3 regions of the Paenarthrobacter sp. E2MeOHC11 genome follow, and region 2 is predicted to be linked to each of the others. Evidence: riboswitches for the same ligand, from Rfam matches in the RefSeq annotation. Region 2 holds a riboswitch; each other region holds the start of a gene.
What was found. A riboswitch is a leader RNA that binds a small molecule or an ion and turns the genes downstream of it on or off. The one in region 2 is predicted to bind thiamine pyrophosphate.
Positions count from the first base shown of each region.

Region 1: it holds a riboswitch for thiamine pyrophosphate, as region 2 does, so the genes downstream of both, ACSSVG_RS13035 (ECF transporter S component) here and thiO (glycine oxidase ThiO) in region 2, are expected to answer to the same signal.
Region 3: it holds a riboswitch for thiamine pyrophosphate, as region 2 does, so the genes downstream of both, thiD (bifunctional hydroxymethylpyrimidine kinase/phosphomethylpyrimidine kinase) here and thiO (glycine oxidase ThiO) in region 2, are expected to answer to the same signal.

Region 1 is NZ_CP196673.1:2,776,811-2,780,078, reverse strand. It holds gene ACSSVG_RS13040 (ABC transporter ATP-binding protein) at 1-881, opposite strand, end outside; gene ACSSVG_RS13035 (ECF transporter S component) at 881-1,501, opposite strand; TPP riboswitch at 1,578-1,714, opposite strand; gene ACSSVG_RS13030 (NUDIX hydrolase) at 1,948-2,640, shown strand; gene ACSSVG_RS13025 (DUF4235 domain-containing protein) at 2,677-2,937, shown strand; gene mnhG (monovalent cation/H(+) antiporter subunit G) at 3,023-3,268, opposite strand, start outside.
Region 2 is NZ_CP196673.1:3,795,719-3,798,986, forward strand. It holds gene ACSSVG_RS17690 (RNB domain-containing ribonuclease) at 1-202, opposite strand, end outside; gene ACSSVG_RS17695 (ferritin-like fold-containing protein) at 244-912, shown strand; gene thiE (thiamine phosphate synthase) at 934-1,599, opposite strand; TPP riboswitch at 1,627-1,745, shown strand; gene thiO (glycine oxidase ThiO) at 1,738-3,003, shown strand; gene thiS (sulfur carrier protein ThiS) at 3,000-3,236, shown strand; gene ACSSVG_RS17715 (thiazole synthase) at 3,240-3,268, shown strand, end outside.
Region 3 is NZ_CP196673.1:4,238,760-4,242,027, reverse strand. It holds gene thiD (bifunctional hydroxymethylpyrimidine kinase/phosphomethylpyrimidine kinase) at 291-1,808, opposite strand; TPP riboswitch at 1,799-1,897, opposite strand; gene ACSSVG_RS19725 (Rne/Rng family ribonuclease) at 2,088-3,268, opposite strand, start outside.

The DNA of each region.
Region 1 (3,268 bases), 1.0 Mb from region 2:
AGAAGCGTGGAAGTCTGGGGCCGGTTCTGCCGCGTCCGGGTTGCCGGAACGTATCCCGGCACCCACACGCCAGCCGCCATCAGCATGGTGCGTGCCTCGGACAGGACCTGCTCCGGAGGGCCGTCCAAGAGGACTCCGCCCGCGGCCTGCCCGGCGCCCGCAGCCGCGCTCGACCCCGCCACCGACCCTGGCTGCAGGACCACGATCCTGTCCACCAGGTCTTTCCACACAGAAACGCGGTGTTCCACCACAACCAGGGTGGCACCGGTCTTATCGAGGCAGCGCTTCACCGCATCACGGACCTCCAGCACACCCGCCGGATCCAAGTTGGCCGTCGGCTCGTCCAACAGGATCAGCCCGGGTCGCATCGCCAAAATGCCCGCAAGCGCAAGCCGTTGCTTCTGCCCTCCGGAGAGTGCCGCCGTTGGGTGATCCAGGGCCAAACCGCCGCCGGCAGCGGTGCGCAGCCCGACGTCGTCGAGCGCTTCATGGACGCGGGACCAGATCTCGTCCCGCGGCACGGCCAGGTTCTCGGCGCCGAAGGCGACGTCGTCACCCACGCGGGAGAGGACCACCTGGGTTTCGGGGTCTTGCTGCATCAGGCCGGCGCGGCCACGCTGTTCGCGGGGAGCAACGCCGTCGATCAGCAGGGAGCCGGTCTCGTCCGAGTCGTCTTCCTCATCACCCAGCACGCCGGCCAAGGCATGCAGGAGGGTCGATTTACCGGCGCCCGAAGGACCCAGCAGCAACACCCGTTCGCCAGGTTCGATCCGAAGGTCCAGACCCTCAATGGCAGGCTGGGCCCGGCCGGCATGCCGCCACCCCCAGCCCTCGGCTGAGATGGCGGCAGGCCTGACCGTGCCGCTTTGAGTCGCGGACATCAGCTGAAGACTGGCTCCGAAGCGGCCTTGCGCGACGCGAAGGAGCTCAGGACGCCGGTCTTCGCCAGGCCGCGGGTGGCGACCCAGGACAGTGCGCCTGCGATGATCGCGCCGGAAATGGTGGTGAAGCTGATGTAGGCAAGCTTGTCGATTGCCTCGTACGCGATGTTCCAGCCCCACGGAAGGAAGGAGTCGTTCAGGCCGCAGAAGAGGCCTGCGCCCGCGCCGGCGAGGAGGGCCGTGGGCAGGTTGAACTTCTTGTAGCGGAAAGCGGCGAAGATGAGCTCGGCGCCGAGTCCCTGCAGGACTCCGGAGATCAGCACTGTGGTGCCGTACTGCGAGCCCATGATGAGCTCACCGGTGGCAGCGACGGCTTCGCAGAACAACGCTGCGCCCGGCTTGCGGATAATGAGCATGCCCAGGACCGCGGGGATCATCCAGCCACCGGCGATCAGGCCGGTGAGGGGAGGGTACGTCGCGTTCAGGGGAATGGATACCAATGCAGCGCCCTGGGACCAGGCCCAGAAGATCACGCCGCCGGCGATGGCGATCAGAGCCGCCACAACGATGTCTACAACACGCCAGTTATAACTGGTCTTCTTCACGTTTACCGTGGTCATTTTCTGCCTCCTGAGGTACAGGAGGGGAAAGTGCTACCCGGATTCTCCAGCCGGCCTGCGCCGTCCGGATCCGGACACTCTGAGAAGCTCGACTCCCTTGCGCCGGTACTAACCGGATCAGGTTCGAGGGTCTGCGGCTGTCCGCACTCTCAGCGCCCTCGCGTCTCCTGCATCTCTGCAGGGTCCGACGGCGGCGCTCCCCTGTCGTTATCAAATCTGCCCTGATGGGCGGGTTCAGTTTACACCTGCGTCCATGGCGGGCGCTGGCCCGTTGCCCGCCTATGGTCACAATCGGATCAGCGCGCCCCGGGCCGGACGCGTTCCAGGCGTGCGTTGCGAGGCCCGCCCTACACCCCTCCCGCCGGTTTTGGCCTGCACACCAGGCCCCACAACGAGACCTGAGAGAATGATCCAGCAGACTCGACCGCGGCAAAGGGGCATATCTCATGACGGACCTACCCAAGCAGGATCACCCCGCAAGCGACACCACGGCGCCGGAACCTCGCCTTGCCGCCAGCGTCATCCTGCTCCGCAACGCCCCCGGCGGTCTCGAAGCCTTCGTCCAGCACAGGGTCAGCACCATGGACTTCGCTGCCGGAATGGTGGTGTTCCCGGGAGGCCGGGTGGATGCTGCGGACACGTCCGGCTGGGACTACCCCGCGGAGCTGCTCCAACACCACGCGGCCCAGTGGCGCCAAAGCTCCATAGGCGCTAATCCTGCGCAGGCGACCACGAGCGCGGGTACGGTCCTCACAGCCGCACTCCGGGAAGTCCAGGAGGAGGCGGGCCTGAGCATCCACTCCGCCGACCTCCGTCCATGGGCCAACTGGGTCACCCCGACGGACATGCCCAAGCGCTTCGACACCTACTTCTACATCGCCAAGCCTGCGCCAGGGGCTGAGCCCCAGCACCAAACCACTGAGGCCTGGCAGTCTCTGTGGATGCCAGTGGACGGAATTCTGGCGGCAGAGGCGGCCGGAACACTGAAACTGATGCCGCCCACCTATTACCTGCTGAAGGAAATCGCAGGGTTCGGCTCAGTGGAAGCGGTGTGGTCCGCGGAGCACACCGTCGTTCCGGTGCTCGCCCCGGTGGGTTCCATGGCCGCGTTCCTCAAGGAACGGGAAAACCGCCGGTAACAGCGTCCGCCCGGCCTTTACGGCTAGGCTGGGGACATGAACCTCTTCTTCAAGCTGCTGGGTACCGGAGTGAGCCTCGGAGCAGGCTTCGTCGGAACCAAACTCGTCAATAAAGGGTGGGAAAAGGCCACTGGCAACAAGCCACCCACAGGCAACGATGACTTGGAGACGAGCCTGCGCTCGGCCCTGACATTCGCCTTGATCTCTGCGTTCGTGAGCACCCTCATCCAGGTACTCGCCAGCCGCGGGACGCAGCGTGCCATCGCCCGCTTCGCCAAATCCAAGGACATCGTCTAGGCACCACCCGGACAACATGCAAGCGCGGGGCCACCATCAGTGGCCCCGCGCTTTTTGCCTATCAGTCGTTCAGATGAGCAGCCGTTCAGCGGTCGTTGCCAGGCTCTTGCCCGGCGGCCGCCCGTTGAACCACTGCCTCGAGTTCATCTTTGGTGAGCATCTCGCGGTGACCGTGCTTGGTGCGGTAGGCGGAGCGACCCACCATGTGGGCAGAAACGGGCGCCGTCAGCAGCTGGAAGATCCATGCCACCAGCAGGACCGGCCACACCCACCAGGTGCGCATCTGCAGGCCTATGGCGGCAAGCATGAGGAACAAACCCAGTACCTGCGG
Region 2 (3,268 bases):
TGGCAGGGTCGATGGTCAGGAAGGGGATTTCGCGCATGTCCCGGTCCGGCAACTTCAGGGTTTCCACGGCTTGGCGTGCTTCTGCTACGGCCGCTGCCGGATATGCACCAGGAAGGTCCAGCTCGGTCCTCAGGGCAGCCAGTGCGGCGGCAAGCTGGTCCGACGAATCGTCGACGTTGGGTGCAATCCGATGATGTGACACGAAAATCAGGTTAGCCCGAATCCGGCGGATAGTCTTGGATCATGGGCACTTCCCCGGACGCTGCAGCTTCAACCGGGCAACTCGCCGCGGAGCTGCTTGGAGCAATGGCATATGGCGAGTTGTCAGCGTTTGGGCGGCTCTCCGTCGATTCCCGCTACGCCCCCACGCTTCATGACCGCTCAGTCTTGGCAAAAATCGCCGTGGGCGCCTACGGAAACTTTGCACTCCTCAACGATCGGCTGGCCGAGATGGGCATCGATCCCGAAGAGGCCATGCTGCCGTTCCAGCGCTCCTTCGACCACTTCCATGAACGCACCAAGCCAGGGGACTGGTTCGAATCCGTCATGAAGGCCTACGTCATCGATACCGTGTCATCGGACTTTTACAGGGCCGTCGCGGTATTCCTTGATGCCACGACCCAACAGTTCGTTGATCGCGTGGCTTCTCCCGATCAGGCAACGGAGGTCCTGCGTGTCCTGCTCAGGCGGGCACTGGCCGATGACCCCCGCTTGGCCTCGCGTCTGGCCCTCTGGGGCCGACGCCTGGTGGGCGAAGCACTGACGCAGGCCCAACGCGTCGGCACGGAACACCCGCAGCTGGGGCCCACGCTGAGGAGCGGTGGCGACGCCCGTGCAGCAGTCAAGAGGCTGACCGGCGAGCTCGCCGAGAAGCACGCACGACGGATGACAGGCCTCGGCCTGACTGCGTAACCTCCTGGCCGCTTGCTTCCGCTATACGGTGTCCAGTGCCTGCAACAGCGACTTGGCGGCCGCTGTCGGATCCGTGGCCTCAGTGATGGCCCGGACGACGACGATGCGGCTGGCGCCAGCGGCAACCACCTGCTCCACGTTGCTGTGGTCGATGCCGCCGATGGCGAACCAGGGGAGATCCACTTCTGCGTGTTTGACCGCTTTCGCGGCAAATGTGACCAGGTCCAGACCGACGGCTTGCCGACCGGGTTTGGTCGGTGTTGCCCAGACGGGGCCGACACAGAAATAGTCCAGTCCGGTGGGGCTCGACGACGCGGCGATTGCGGCATCGATCTGCGTAGTGGTGTGCGTGGACAGGCCTATTCCCGTGACGTTCGGCAGGAGGGTCCGGGCGGCCGTCAAAGGGAGGTCCTTTTGGCCGACATGGAACACCGGAGCCCCGGAAATACCGGCAACATCGGCGCGGTCGTTCACTGCCCAAAGCTTTCCATGACGTTGGGCCACGCTGCGCAGGACAGCCAGCATTTCCAATTCTTCGGCCGCTTCCAGCGCCTTGTCGCGGAGTTGGATGATGTCCACGCCGCCCTCGAAAGCGGCGTCCACAAAGTCTTCGAAATCGCCTTGCTGTTTGCGGGCATCGGTGCACAAGTACAGGCGGGCGGCGGAGAGGGCATCAGGCTGGGTCATGGAAACCAGAGTAGTTCCTCTAAACTGGGCACGTACTGCGGGAGCCGCGACGTTCGTTATATGACCGTCCGGCTGAGAGGGCTTCAGCGCCGACCGCTTGACCTGATCCGGCTAGTACCGGCGTAGGGAAGGAAACGAATGGCAGAATCCCGCCATACCCCCCTCCACGCAGACGTGGCGGTCATTGGGGGCGGCATTATTGGCCTTGGCATCGCCCACGGAGCCCGGCGGCTGGGCCGCTCGGTGGCACTGATCGATCCCGCACCGGCAACCGGAGCCACTTACGCTGCGGCAGGGATGCTTGCCCCTGTCAGCGAACTGCACTACCAGGAGGAAGACCTCCTGGAACTGATGCTGGAGTCTTCGCACCTGTGGCCGTCCTTCGCGGACGCACTTTCCCGTGAAGGTACTGACACTGGATACCGCGCGACGCCGACACTCGCCGTGGGTGCCGACGCCGCCGACCGCAGGGCGCTCGCCGATCTCCGCGCCGTACAGCTTGGAGCCGGCCTGGCCGTTGAACCGCTGGCCCTTCGCGACGCGAGGGTGCGCGAGCCGCTCCTCAGCCCGCAAATCTCCTGCGCCTTCGACATCCCGGCCGATCACCAAGTGGATCCCCGGAAGCTGGCGGCCTGCCTGGTGACTGAACTGGAGAACCACTCGCACCGGGACGCTACGTGGGTGCACGGAACGGATGACGGGTACGGGGTCCGTGCCGGCGCCCGCCGGTTGTTGTGGGACGGTGGGCGCGTCTCAGGAGTGGAGCTCGACTCCGGCGCCACTGTCCACGCCAGTGAAACCGTGGTGGCCAACGGTCTGGGGGCCGCGGAGTTGTCCGGACTCCCTGACGGTCTCAGCCTTCCTGTGAGGCCGGTATACGGCGACATCCTCAGGCTTCGCGTCCCCGACCACCTGCGGCCGTTGGTGACTTCCACAGTCCGCGGCATGGTGCGCGGCGTACCGGTGTACATCGTTCCCCGGGATGATGGCACCGTGGTCATCGGGGCCACCCAACGCGAGGACGGCTTGTCTGCGTCGTCCAACGCTGTCTCAGCCGGCGGCGTATATCAACTTCTGCGGGATGCCCAAACCCTGGTCCCTGCCGTGGCGGAATTGGAACTCCTTGAAGCAACAGCCCGGGCCCGCCCCGGGACTCCGGATAATGCACCGCTTCTTGGCCGCGTCGCCACTACCAGCGGAGACGTTGACGGGCTGGTGATCGCCACAGGATTCTTCCGTCACGGTGTTCTCCTGACACCCGTGGCCGCCAGGATCGTGTGCGACCTGATCAACGGTTCGGCAGACCCCCGATGGGCGCACTTCCGTCCGGACCGTTTCGCCACCAACACATCCCTATCGCGGGCTCTTACGCCGGCACACGTTCCGAGTAAGGAAACAGCATGAACATCAAACTCAACGGATCCGACCACGCAGTGCCGGAGGACGCTTCCGTCAGCACACTCGTCACCGCTGTCACCGGCCGCGTCCTGGACCACCGCGGACAGGCAGCCGACGGCGGCAAGCTGGGTGTCGCCGTCGCGCGCAATTCCGAGGTGGTGCCGCGCAGCCAATGGTCTGCGACAGCGCTCGCCGCCGGAGACGAACTCGAACTCGTTACCGCAGTCCAAGGAGGCTGAAGCATGACAACAGCAAACACTGAGGTCCGCAC
Region 3 (3,268 bases), 440 kb from region 2:
AACGCCGTGGACTTCTGATCGAAGTCCGCGAGTCATCCCATGAACAATTCCAAGGGGCATAACCCAAGTGTTGGCGTAAGCACCGAAGATCAAGATTACGCTAGTTTGACCTTCAGCTGCAAATGAGGCCGGGTCCGGAGGCTACCGCGTGACTTGCGTCACCAGTTGTAACGGACTCTCCCGGCACCGTGCCCATACAGCCTACAGGGTTTGGGCACAATTAACGCGATTAAGCCCGCGACGCGCGGTAGTGCCGGCTTATCCGGACGCTGAAAGATCCAGGAATCGGGCTACGCGTGAAGCCGTGGAGCATCGAAAAACGCTGTTTCATAGCGGCAGGACTGGGCGAAGGCCTCCACCATGGCGGCCCTTTCCCTCTCGGAAGCTGCCATCGCAGCGCCATCAGTGAAGTTGATCGCATTCCTGGTAGCGGCAGCGAAATCCTCGTCCGCGTACGTCGTGAGCCACGCCGCATAAGGGTGCTCCGTTGGAGCCCCTGCTTCCACGTACGCTGCATGGAGCTGCTGGCCCACTTCTGCGTACAGCCAGTAGCAAGGCAAAATTGCCGCGAGCACCACCGCATAACTACCGGAAGCCGAAGACGCCAGCAGATGGTCCACGTACGACTTCGTGACGGGACCGGTGGCCGTTGACGCCTCCCGGGTGCTCAACCAGTTCCGGTGAAGCTCCGATTCGACCTCAAGGCACTGCTGTGACGCTTTGGCCCAGAACAGCTGTTCCTTCTCGCTGGGAGCAAGGGCGCCGGCGCGGGCCAGGACCCTGGAGTACCCATTGAGGTAAATGGCGTCTTGGGCAAGGTAGTAGTTGAAGGCGGCTTCCGGAAGGCTGCCGGATTGCAAGCCGTCAATGAAGCTGAGCTTGTAGATTGCTTCAAGCTCCGGGGTCGCTTCCTTCCATAGCACCGACGCGAAATCTCCCGGCCTCGGGCCCGCATGGTGGTGGAAGTGGTGCACTGGTCCGCTTCCGTGGCCTACTTCGAGAATGTCGGAATGCGTCAACGCCTCGATCAACCATGGCTTCACCTGACGCAATGACGCCTCCCAGTCACCGGTACGGGCCTGCGCAGTGGCCAGGGCCGAGGACAGGGAACAGCCCGTGCCGTGACTGTTTGCCGTCTCCACCCGCGGACCGGGCACCTCGATGACGTCCTGCCGCAACAACCCGCTGGTGTTCACCAGCGCATCAGGGCATTCGGAACCGGCCAGATGGCCACCCTTGACCAGCACGGTGTTGCCGCACTCAGCGGCCAGCCGCTTGCCCTGATCCAACGCCGAGGGCCAGTCAGCGGCCTCCGGCTCCCCCAGCAGCATGGCAAGTTCGGGCAGGTTAGGCGTGATCAGGTCTGCCAGCGGCAGGAGCTGGCGCAGGGCCTTCCCGGCGGACTCCCGCAGGAGGCGGTCACCGCTGGTGGCGACCATCACCGGGTCAAGGACCACGACGGCGGGACGCACCGCTTCGAGCCAGCCGCGGACTTCGTGGATCACGGCCGCGTCACCAAGCATCCCGATTTTGACTGCATCGATGGCAATATCATTGCTGATTGCCTCCAGTTGCTGGCGCAGGAACTCCACCGGAGGAACATGGACAGCACGGACTCCCACAGTGTTCTGCGCAGTCAGGGCGGTGATGGCTGCCATGCCGTAACCGCCATGGGCTGCGATGCTCTTCAGATCAGCCTGGATACCTGCGCCGCCGGATGGGTCCGAGCCTGCGATGCTCAGTACCCGCGGTATTTGCCGGCCGGAAACGGCCAACGGGTAGACGGGAGAATACGACGTTGAAGTCATGGGGACATCCCTTCGCCGGTGCTAACCGGACAGGTTCAACGGGTCTGGATCTCAGCCTGGCCCAACGCCCGGCACCCCGTGTCAGTCCCCAAGCGTAGCCGGGAAGGGCTCGGTCCCGGGAACCGTGCCACGCCAATGGCCGGATATGACTGTCAATGCCTTCATCCACCTGACCAACGCATTCGCGAAGCCGGGCTTGCAGTGGACAGCAAAGGGCCCTGCACCACCCGCCTGTGGCGGATCGTGCAGGGCCCTCATGCTTGGGTTTCCTTGCCCGTGCTAGAGCTCGGAAGCCGGTACCCCAACCCCCAGGATAATGGGCTCCTCGGACGCTGCCTTCTTGGCCGGTTCCATGGGTGCTTTGGCCTCGTGTGCCGTTCCTTGACCAACCGAGGCAGTCACCTCATGGTGCTCGACGCTTGTTTCGTTAGCCGCACCTTGCGCCCTGCTCGCGCTGCGGTTGCGGCGGCCACGGCGGGCCCGCGAGGCGGGAACAGCTTCGGGATCCGCTTCGACGGCCTTCGGAGCAAACAGCGCTTCGGGCTTTTCCTCAGGAGCTGCGCCAAGGTGGGAGAACGCTTCAGCCAGGAGATCAAGGCTCATGGCAGGCTTTGCGGCCGGCGGTTCTTCGTGGTGTTCACCGAACGGCAAAGCAACTTCCTCCCCACCGAAACGCAGGACCGGCGTGGACCTGCCTTCGCGAACTGCGGCTTCCTCTGCCTCGGCGGGCGCCACGGACTGAGCGGCAGACTCCTGCTGTCCAGCTGCCCGTGCCTGTTCTTCTGCACGGTGGACTTCGTCGTCGTGCAGGTGCGCGGCATGGGCGGCAGCGGCAATCGTGGCCAAAGCAGCCCTGGTCGCCTCGGCCTTGGCCTGCTTCGCCGGATCCTGGGGCTCAGCGGGAGCAGCCGGCGCAGCCGGCGTCGACGTGGTGGTGTGGACCTGCGCGGACGCTTCGGCAACGGGCTGTCCCCCGCCCTTGCCCCGGCGACGCTTGCGTTCCGTGCGGCCAGCAGGCTGCTGGGTCTCCGTGTGGGGGCGGTGGTGTTCGGCGGCCACGACGTTGGCGCGGCGGTGCTCCACAGGTTCATCGTGCGTCACGACGCCCCGGCCGGCACAATGCTCGCACTGCTCACCGAAGACCTCCAAGAGGCCGGTGCCCATGCGCTTACGGGTCATCTGGACGAGGCCCAGCGACGTCACTTCGGCCACTTGGTGCTTGGTGCGGTCGCGGCCAAGGCATTCCACCATGCGCCGGAGGACGAGGTCGCGGTTTGATTCAAGGACCATGTCGATGAAGTCGATGACGATGATGCCACCGATATCACGCAGCCGGAGCTGGCGAACTACTTCCTCGGCCGCTTCAAGGTTGTTCTTGGTGACCGTCTCCTCAAGGTTTCCGCCACTGCCGGTGAACTTGCCGGTGTTAACGTCCACTACGGTCATGGCTTCGGTGCGGT